Regions from separate parts of the Carboxydocella sp. ULO1 genome, predicted to be linked through region 1. Evidence: riboswitches for the same ligand, from Rfam matches in the RefSeq annotation. Region 1 holds a riboswitch; the other holds the start of a gene.

Region 1 (5,136 bases):
AATCGGCTACACCCGGGCCAAATTCGGTTTTGACTGCGATACCTGTGCTGTAATCACTGCCATTGATGAACAGTCCCCTGATATTGCCATGGGTGTGGACAAGGCTTTAGAAGCTAAAACCGGGGAAATGACCGATGAGCAGATCGAAGCCATCGGGGCTGGCGACCAGGGGATGATGTTCGGTTATGCTACCAATGAAACCCCTGAATTTATGCCTTTGCCCATCAGCCTGGCCCACAAGCTGACCCGGCGGCTGGCAGAAGTGCGCAAGAGCGGGCTTTTGACCTACCTCCGTCCCGATGGCAAAAGCCAGGTTACCGTTGAATATGAAGATGACCGGCCGGTACGGGTGGATACTGTGGTCATCTCCACCCAGCACAGCCCGGATGTGGATCTGGAAACCATCAAACGGGAGATGATTGAACATGTTATCAAACCGGTGATCCCGGCCGAATATCTGGATGAAAATACCAAATACTTCATTAACCCTACTGGCCGTTTTGTTATCGGTGGTCCGCAGGGGGATGCCGGTCTGACTGGCCGTAAGATCATCGTTGACACCTATGGCGGTATGGCCCGGCATGGTGGTGGCGCCTTCTCCGGTAAAGATCCCACCAAGGTTGACCGTTCTGGTGCCTATGCTGCCCGTTATGTGGCCAAAAACATCGTAGCTGCCGGGTTGGCGAACAAGTGTGAAGTGCAGCTGGCTTATGCGATTGGTGTGGCCAGGCCAGTATCCATCATGATTGAAACCTTTGGCACGGGCAAATTGCCGGAAGAAAAGCTGATTGAACTGGTGCGCAAGCACTTTGACCTGCGGCCGGCGGGTATTATCAAGACTCTGGATCTGCGGCGGCCCATTTACAAACAGACTGCTGCCTATGGGCACTTTGGCCGCAATGACCTGGATCTGCCCTGGGAGCGCCTGGACAAGGTGGAAGTCCTGCGGGCTGATGCCGGACTCTAGTTATTGCAGAAGAAATTACCCCGGGTGAGGGCCCGGGGTTTTCTTTTGGGACTATGGTCCTAAATTTTTTGGGACTGGTAGCAGGAATCCGTCTTTTTTAAGCGAATCTATTGATTAACACGAAGTAACAGGGGGAATAGCCCATGCCATCCCTGGAGGCACTGGACAAAGTTGTAAAAAATACCCTGCAAGCTATCGAAAACAGCAAACAACAAATCTACGATATTGCGGAAACAGCCCGCAAGGAAGTGGTACGGCTGGAACGGGAACTGGTCCTGCTGGAAAACCAGGTCAATGATGTAATTAAGGCGGTAGATATACTGGAATTGAAAGTCAAGCAGGCCAGGTTACGGCTGGCAGAAGTGGATAGCAGCCTGGGCAAATATTCAGAAGCGGAAGTAAAACGGGCCTATGATACTGCCAGTGAGCTTCAGACCCAATTGCTGCTGTTACGGGAACGGGAAAACCAGCTGCGCTCCAAACGGGACCAGCTGCAGGTGACATTGAAAAACATGCAGCAAACGGTAGCCAAGGCGGAGAATCTGGCTTCCCAGGTGGCTGTGGTCATGGATTTCCTTTCGGGAAGTCTGAATGAGGTCAACAATCAGTTAGAAGGGCTGGCACAAAAACAAAACCTGAGTATCCGGGTGATCAAGGCCCAGGAGGAAGAAAGAAAACGGGTGGCCCGGGAAATCCATGACGGACCGGCTCAGGCCATTGCCAATATTGTTTTGCGCATGGAATTTTGTGAGAAATTGCTCGAACTGAAGCCAGACAAAGTTAAAGGGGAACTGCAGAGTCTGAAAGAGCTGGTACGCAATACCCTGCAGGATATTCGTAAAATCATTTTTGACCTCAGGCCCATGGCTTTAGATGACCTGGGTCTGGTTCCGGCTTTGCGTCGCTATCTGGAGGATTATAAGAGCAAATATAATTTAAACACGGAATTTATCTTCTTTGGTTATGAAAGGCGCCTGGATAATGCGGTGGAAGTAGGACTGTTTCGCGTGGTCCAGGAAGCCCTCAATAATGTCTGGAAACATGCCCGGGCCAGCAAAGTTATAGTGCGGCTGGAAATGGGCCGGGATAGTGTTAACATCCTGATCAAGGATGATGGCCAGGGGTTTGATGTGGAACAAGCCCTGGCCAACAAGCAACGGGAGAGCCTGGGTTTGACCAGTATGCGGGAAAGGGTGGAACTGTTAGGAGGCACTTTCATCCTGCGCAGTCGACCAGGGCAGGGGACGGAGATTCTGCTGAAAGTACCGCTCAACGAAGGATAGGGAGGTTTAGCTATGGGGATAGTGAGGATTTTGCTGGTAGATGACCATCCTCTGATCCGGGAAGGCTTACGCAAGGTACTGGCTCTAGAGCCCAACCTGGAGGTGGTGGGGGAAGCGGGAGATGGGGCGGAGGCAGTGGCGAAGGCCCGGGAATGTCTTCCCGATCTTGTTTTGATGGATATCAACATGCCCCGTACTGATGGTATTCAGGCTATCCGCCAGTTGAAACAGCTGATGCCCCGGGTGAAGATCATCGCTCTAACAGTAGCGGTGGATGAACGGGCACCGGAGGTGATTAAGGCCGGGGTAGCAGGCTACCTGCTCAAGGACATCAGTGCTGATAACTTGCTGGCGGCAGTGGCCACAGTAACCGGGGGTGGAACCGTGATTGCTCCGGAGGTAATGGAAAAAATCAGCCACATGATGACCCGTCTGCAGGAACAACAGCTTTTGCAACAGCTTACCCGACGGGAAAGGGATATTCTGGGCATGGTGGCTCAGGGTTTGACCAACCGGGAAATCGGGGAAAGGTTGTTCATCAGTGAGAAGACTGTAAAAAATCATCTGACCCATCTTTTTAAAAAAATCGGGGTGGAAGACCGGACCCAGGCGGCGCTGTTTGCTGTGCGCATGGGACTGACCGAGGAACCCAATTCCTGAAGGCAGCATATCATGGCATAGACAAAAATCCCGGAGTGGGGTGGATTATATGTCATGGTGGCTGCCCTTTTTCTGTTTGCTGGGCTTAGTGGGCTTGCTGCTGTGGGGACTGTTTTACAGCCGCCGTCAACAACGGCAACCACAAATGAATGGGATTTCCGTGGTGCTATTGACCAGGAATAATGTGACTAATCTGGAAGGGGTGGTACGCTGGCTGCTGCAATACGAGTATCGTTATCACTGGTTGCTGCAGATTATCATCATTGACCAGGGGTCCTGGGATCAGACTCTGGCCATTGCCGATAAACTGGCGCGGGAACATTTTAATCTGCTGGTAGTAGAGCAAAAGTGGTTTCCGCTCATATCGCCTCGCCGTCTGGCCTATCTGGCAGCCCGCTACCAGCGGGTGGTTTTTCTGGATTTGCGGCAGCGGCAACAGGGGAAACGGGAATTGCAGACATTGTTGCGAATTTTTAATGAGCAGGCTTTTGGGACTTAAGATCCATAGACTAATACCCCTTCATTTATGTATACTAAAAGTAGGAGCCTGAAAGGCGAAGCGGAGGAGGGACCGGTATGGGAAAAGTTCAACGGTTTTGGCGGGAGGAGAAGGGGCAGGCTTTAAGTGAGTACACGCTGATTATCTCTCTGGTTGCAGCAGCTCTAGTATTATCTTTAATATTGTTTAAAGATAAAATTAAACCTTTGTACGAAAAAAACCATTTGTCTGGGACCTAAGTCCTAGAAAAATTAAAGCTGCGGTCCCATAGACATTTGTCCTAATTGGGTATATACTAAAATCAGAACAAGGCAATAAGACACAACGATAAAGGCAAACCCGGTGAAAGCCGGGGGCGCAAAGCCATGGGTCTAAGGCGTATAAGCGCTATGACTGCCAGGCTGCCGAATTGTGGAAGGTCGGTTTGTGACCCCCTTTCGCCGGGCAGCCGGTAAAAGGGGGTTTTTAGGTGTTGTGTCTTATGCATAAGGGTGAAAAAGAGCGAAGTTTAGCAAGGAGGGATTTGGTATGAACATCATCAAAAGATTGTGGAAAGAGGAGTCTGGTCAGGCAATGACCGAGTATGGTCTGATTATTGCTTTGGTGGCGGCGGCTCTGGTTGTAACGGTAATAGCTTTCAAGGATAAGATTAAGGCGGTATTTGAAGGACTAAGCTTTAGTGCTAGCTAAAAAAACCCCAAGGCCCTACGCGGTAGGCCGAGTGCCTCGGTGTAGGGCCCTATTTTTCCCGGGCGGAGGGATGAGTTTGTTCTGGGTTATCATCACACTTGCCATTTATTATGACTGGCGCTATCGGCGCATTCCCAACTGGCTGGTACTGTATACCCTGCCTCTGATCTGGGGCTGGCACTATTACCAGGGCGGTTGGCCTGAATTGAAAGGCTCTTTGCTGGGCTGGCTGGTTGGTCTGGGTCTACTAATCCTGCCCTTTCTGGTAGGTGGAATGGGTGCAGGAGATGTGAAATTCCTGGCGGCCATCGGTGCCTGGGCAGGGGGAAAAGTGGCGTTATATACTTTTCTGGCAGGGGCCATCCTAGGGGGACTTTGGCTGTGTGGCCGACTCCTCTGGCAACAGGGCTGGGCCGGGTTTAAACAAACCTGGTCTAAAGCAGGTGCCAGGCTATTTGTTGGTTTCTTTACCGGCCAGTGGTGGAAGGAAGAAACCAGCCAGACAGATCCGACGGCTATCCCCTATGCCATTCCTCTCAGCCTGGGCTATTTACTGGTGACACTCTGGTTAGGTAGGTGAGGAAAATGGGGATGGGAAGAAAAAGAGGGGAAAGGGGACAGGCACTGGTGGAAATGGCCCTTGTTCTGCCTCTTTTATTAATGTTGCTCTTTGGCATTATTGAATTCGGTCGCATTTTCCATGCCTATCTGACGGTGAACAATGGGGCCCGGGAGGGGGCGCGTCTGGCAGTGGTGGGGGCCCAGGATACAGCTATTATCGCCAGGATTAAAGATACAGCTGTGGGTCTGGATAGCAGTAAACTGCAAATCACCATCGCTCCTGCCTATAGCAATCGCCTGCGGGGGCAACCGGTAACGGTGCAGGTTTCCTACCCGGTACAAATCTTTGCCCCCATTATCGGTGAAATTATCGGTAACCCCTATACAGTAAGTGGCAGTGTGCAGATGCGGATGGAATAGGGGGGAGGAAAGATGAAGAGCAAAGAGAGCGGAGAAAGAGGGACGGCAATCGTGCT
Region 2 (5,136 bases), on a different contig from region 1:
GCCCACTACCTGCTCTTCTTTTAATTTCTGGTAGGGTTTCAGTTTCAGCATTACTGCCGCTCTAGCTTCCTGTTCATTCTCCAGGGCAAACAAACTGTTCTGCGGCAACACAATATGAACCCGCGCCTGCTCAACCTCATTCATTCGCATGATAGTGCGGGTCAGTTCTCCTTCCAATGCCCGCTGGTATTTGGCCTGACGATCGGTATCTGTCTCCCCGAATTTAGGCTGGTCGAATAATTCAAAACCCACCACGCCACCAGTAGGTACACCATCACTGGCCAGTTTTAAGCGAATAGAAGCTTGCTGGTCAGCGGGTACCAGGATGGTCTTGCCATCCGCTGAAACCTGATATGGCACTTTCATCTCATCCAGTTTGGCTGTGATGGCACCAGCGTCGGCTGCTTCCAGGTTAGTAAAAAGGGGCTGATAATCAGGCTGCCGGTAAAAATACAAAATCGCCCCAATGGCTACAACAACAGTCACTGCCGCCGCCAGGGCCAGTATTTTCTGGGTTTGGTTGGCCTGTTGCCAGAATTGCATCAGTTTTTCCCTGACTTTGGCATATAACTCTTTCATATCCACCTTCCTCACTAACCTTTAACTTTTATACCTGCATGCGCATGATTTCCTGATACGCCTCAATTACCTTATTGCGTATTTGTACCGTTAATTGCAAAGCCAGATTAGCTTTTTCCCCGATAATCATTACGGTGTGCAAATCAGGGGCCTGACCGGTCAAGAGTTGCATCCTGGCGGCATCGCTCTGTTTTTGCAACTCATCCACTTTGGCCAAATTGGCAGCCAGTATTTCACTAAAACTGGGACCCTCACTGTTAGTAACAGTTTTTGTTTTATCCAACCCCAGGGGTTGAGCCAATCCGCTGCTTTGGATTGCTTCGATTTTCATTCTTTCACCCCTTTTCCGCTAATTAACGGCCAATATCCAGAGCCTTGACCGCCATGGACTTAGCAGCATTCAAGGCGGTAACATTGGCTTCATAAGCTCTCGTAGCTGAAATCATGTCTACCATTTCCGTCACTACATTCACATTCGGCATTGTCACATACCCCTGGTTATCGGCATCCGGATGCTGGGGGTTGTAAACTCTGGGTAAAGGACTCTGGTCTTCTGCAACCTGAACTACCCTAACTCCCTTTCCCGCAGGAACAGGTTTTTGCTGCCCCAGAGCATTCTGTAAAGCCTGGGCAAAGGTAAGCTCATCGGCCCGCTCTGCAAAAACTACCATTTGCCGCCGATAAGGGCCTCCGTTCTGCGTTCTGGTAGTATTAACATTAGCCAGATTGTTGGAAATAACATCTAGCCGCAACCTCTGGGCCGTCAATCCTGAAGCACTGATTTCCAGACTGTCAAACCAGCTCATTAATTAGCGCCTCCCTTCGGAGATCACATATTTCAGCTTGGCAATTTCCGCTCCAATTTGTCTGGATAAAGCTTCATAATAAATGGTGTTTTTCGCCAGTTCAGCCATTTCCAAATCAATATCTACATTGTTACCATCATTTCGGAGAGAAGTATCCTCCTGCCGGACAAGCTGAGGTTGAACAGCCACAATTGGGACAGAACCAATGGGCAAATGTTTAGCATCCGTTCTGACACCTGCAAGGGTAGTCTTTTCTCCCTGTCCTAACGCTGCAGCCAGAACCTCTTCAAAAACCACATCACTGCGTTTAAAACCAGGTGTGCTCACATTAGCAATGTTATTGCTTAAAACCTGATGCCGCAGGCTGGCTGCATCCAGACCCCGTTCTAAAAAATTGATTGTCGAAAGATTGAGAATGCGCTCGATCATCTCGCTATCCCTCCAAAAAATAAACCCGGCAGAGGCCAGGGCAAGAGAACCCTTTGGTAACCCGGCTGCCATACTCATCTGAGCTACAGGCCCGTGGCTTTGCGTCTTGGCCTTTCGACCAAGTTGCCCTGAGCAAAGGACAGGACTTTAGTCCCATATTATTGCTTTTTGTTTAACCATTTTCGTTTTTCTTCTTTTTTTGTCATCTTATGTCGCATTATATATTCGCCGCAGCTGGCGAAATTCCTTTCTCTTATCAATAAAATATCAAGCTTTACCTTAAAAAATATAGTATTTGTTGCTGGAAAGACAAGAAAAAAAACCACCAGTAAGGTGGTTTTTCATCGTTTTCTAAAAATTAGTGTTTTAGCTTTTTTAGTTCTTCCAGCAGCCGATCATTTAATACCCGGATATAAGTGCCTTTCATTCCCAGGGATTTGGACTCAATCACACCTGCGCTTTCAAATTTTCGCAGAGCGTTTACAATTACCGAACGCGTAATACCTACCCGGTCAGCAATTTTGCTGGCCACCAGCAATCCTTCTTCCCCGCCCAGTTCCTCAAAAATATGCTCAACTGCCTCCAGTTCCGAGAAGGACAGGGTAGCCAGAGCGATTTGAACAGCCGCTTTTTTCCTTGCTTCTTCTTCTACTCGCTCGGCTTTAGATCTGAGGATTTCCATTCCAATAACAGTCGCACCATATTCGGCCAGGATTAAATCGGCATTACTGAATTCAGTATTAAATTTAGCCAGGACCAGAGTGCCCAGGCGGTCACCGCCACCCAGTATGGGAACTACCGTTGTACGCTTCCCACTGAATATACAGGTATGCCCGCCTTCAAAAACACAGGTGTTGGCCCGCTGGTGAAAATCAGTACAAGTATCAGAAACTTTAAGCAGAGCCTCATTGTATGCCTCAGGAAACCGCTCTGCCTGTTCCACGATCTGAACCATGGTGTCACATTCGAATTTTTTCATAAACGCATGGCCCAGTACTTTTCCTCTTCTTCCCACAATGTAAACATTGGCATCTACACAATCACACAAAACTTTGGCCATTTCTTCAAAATCTACAGGGTTGCCCGCTGCTTTCTGTAAAAGTCGGTTGATCTTCCTCGTCTTCTCTAAAAGTATTTCCATTTCTTCCATTCCTGCTGTCCCTCCAAAGAATAGTGTTTATAAAATATATCGGCTCAAATCCCGATTTTGCACCACATCAGCCAGCTTTTTTCTGACATATTCGGCATCAATAGTAATATGTTTTTCCTCAGTTTCCGGAGCAGCAAAGGCAATATCTTCCAGAACTTTTTCCAAAATAGTGTGTAATCTTCGTGCCCCGATATTCTCTGTTTCTTCATTTACAGTATAAGCTATTTTCGCTATTTCAGCAAGGGCATTTTCAGAGAATTTAACTTCTATGCCTTCTGTAGCCAGCAAAGCTGTATATTGCTTGATTAATGAGTTCTGCGGCTCAATTAAAATTTGTAAAAAATCCTGTTCACTCAATGGTTCTAATTCAACCCGGATTGGAAATCTTCCTTGCAGTTCTGGAATCAAATCCGATGGTTTCGCAACATGAAAGGCACCAGCAGCAATGAAGAGCATGTGATCTGTTTTGATGGCCCCATATTTGGTCATGACGGTTGAACCTTCCACAATCGGCAATATATCCCGCTGAACCCCACCCCGCGACACATCTGGCCCACCAGTCTGTTCCCTGGCTGCAATCTTGTCAATTTCGTCCAGAAAAATTATTCCTGTTTCTTCTGCTCGCTCAATCGCTGCTGCAATCACTTCATCCATATCAATGAGTTTCTGTGCCTCTTCCTGCATCAATATTCTTCTCGCTTCCGCTACAGTTACTTTCCGTTTTCGCTTCTTCCTGGGCAGGAAGCCGCTTAGCATATCCTGAATATTCAAACCCATATCCTCAATGCTTCCCGAAAAAACTTCCACCACCGGGCGGTTAGTTTCTTCGATTTCGATTTCAATCAACATATTATCCAGCTTGCCTGCTTTTAGTAACTGGCGCTGATGAACCCGCTGGAGTTCATCTTGTTCTGATACCTGTACCGGTTCCTGCTCTTCCTGATTGCTACCAAAAAATAATTCGAAAGGATTTTTGCGGTTCAAATTTTGCTGAGTTCGAGGGGCAATTATGTCCAGTAACCGCTCCTCAGCCAGTTCATAGGCGCGTTCTTCCACTTCCTGCATTTTTTCTTCTTTGACCATGCGAATGGACGTTTCCACCAGATCCCTTACCATTGCCTCTACATCCCGGCCAACATAACCGATTTCCGTAAATTTCGTAACCTCCACTTTAACAAAAGGAGCATTCACCAGTTTGGCAATCCGACGAGCTATTTCGGTTTTACCCACTCCGGTTGGACCGATCATAATAATATTTTTAGGAAGCACTTCTTCCTGAAGTTCTCTGGGCAGCCTTTTCCGCCTGATCCGATTGCGCAGTGCTATGGCCACAGCTTTTTTAGCCTTATGCTGACCCACTATATATTTATCCAGTTCCTGTACTATCTGTTTAGGAGTCAGTTCCTGCACGGTCTTACCCCCCTATCCGCTTCACAGTAATATGCTCATTGGTATATACACAGAGAGAGGCAGCGATTTTTAAAGCCTCTTCTGCCATGCTATCTGCAGGCAGTGCGGAATGATGATACAAACCCTTCAGGGCTGCCATTGCATAGGCGCCTCCTGACCCAATAGCTATATATGGCTGATCAGGCTCAATCACTTCACCGTTCCCGGAGATTATCAGTATTTGTTGCAAATCAGCCACAATCATCATGGCTTCCAGTTTCATCAGGATTTTGTCCCGCCGCCATTCTTTGGCCAGCTCGACAGCAGCTCTGGTTAAATTTCCCCTGAATTCCTCCAGTTTGCTCTCAAACTTTTCAAAAAGGGTAAAGGCATCAGCTACCGAACCGGCGAAACCGGCCAGCACTTTACCACCATAAAGTTCCCGCACTTTGCAGGCCTGGTGTTTCATAATCATGGCATTGCCGAAAGTTACCTGCCCGTCACCGGCCATAGCAGTAATCCCTTGCTTACGGACAGCGGCTATCGTCGTTCCCTTTAACAAACCAATCACCCCCATCGGTAGCGGAACTGCTCCAAATCCGCAAGGGCCCGTTTGGCCAGTTCCAGATTTCTTTCTTTCTTGTTCTTTATCCTGGTTGCAAGGGCCGGGAAAAGGCCATAGGTTACATTCATCGGTTGAAAATTATCCGGCCGGGCACTGGTAATATAATGAATCAATGCCCCATGGGCAGTGGTTCGGGGCCAGACCAGCGGTTCTTGTCC

Evidence for each region. Region 1 has a riboswitch for cyclic di-GMP ahead of ULO1_RS01115 (Flp family type IVb pilin). Riboswitches for the same ligand answer to the same signal wherever they lie in the genome.
Region 2: it holds a riboswitch for cyclic di-GMP, as region 1 does, so the genes downstream of both, flgB (flagellar basal body rod protein FlgB) here and ULO1_RS01115 (Flp family type IVb pilin) in region 1, are expected to answer to the same signal.

The regions. Positions count from the first base shown of each region.
Region 1 is NZ_BDLQ01000007.1:64,566-69,701, forward strand. Features, by position in the region: gene metK (methionine adenosyltransferase) at 1-967, shown strand, start outside; gene ULO1_RS01100 (sensor histidine kinase) at 1,111-2,250, shown strand; gene ULO1_RS01105 (response regulator transcription factor) at 2,263-2,910, shown strand; gene ULO1_RS01110 (glycosyltransferase family A protein) at 2,960-3,409, shown strand; gene ULO1_RS14490 (Flp family type IVb pilin) at 3,487-3,648, shown strand; cyclic di-GMP riboswitch class I at 3,732-3,818, shown strand; gene ULO1_RS01115 (Flp family type IVb pilin) at 3,938-4,099, shown strand; gene ULO1_RS01120 (prepilin peptidase) at 4,176-4,679, shown strand; gene ULO1_RS01125 (TadE/TadG family type IV pilus assembly protein) at 4,691-5,080, shown strand; gene ULO1_RS01130 (TadE/TadG family type IV pilus assembly protein) at 5,093-5,136, shown strand, end outside.
Region 2 is NZ_BDLQ01000021.1:107,680-112,815, forward strand. Features, by position in the region: gene fliF (flagellar basal-body MS-ring/collar protein FliF) at 1-579, opposite strand, end outside; gene fliE (flagellar hook-basal body complex protein FliE) at 608-910, opposite strand; gene flgC (flagellar basal body rod protein FlgC) at 933-1,385, opposite strand; gene flgB (flagellar basal body rod protein FlgB) at 1,389-1,814, opposite strand; cyclic di-GMP riboswitch class I at 1,867-1,952, opposite strand; gene codY (GTP-sensing pleiotropic transcriptional regulator CodY) at 2,173-2,955, opposite strand; gene hslU (ATP-dependent protease ATPase subunit HslU) at 2,992-4,374, opposite strand; gene hslV (ATP-dependent protease subunit HslV) at 4,379-4,915, opposite strand; gene trmFO (FADH(2)-oxidizing methylenetetrahydrofolate--tRNA-(uracil(54)-C(5))-methyltransferase TrmFO) at 4,921-5,136, opposite strand, start outside.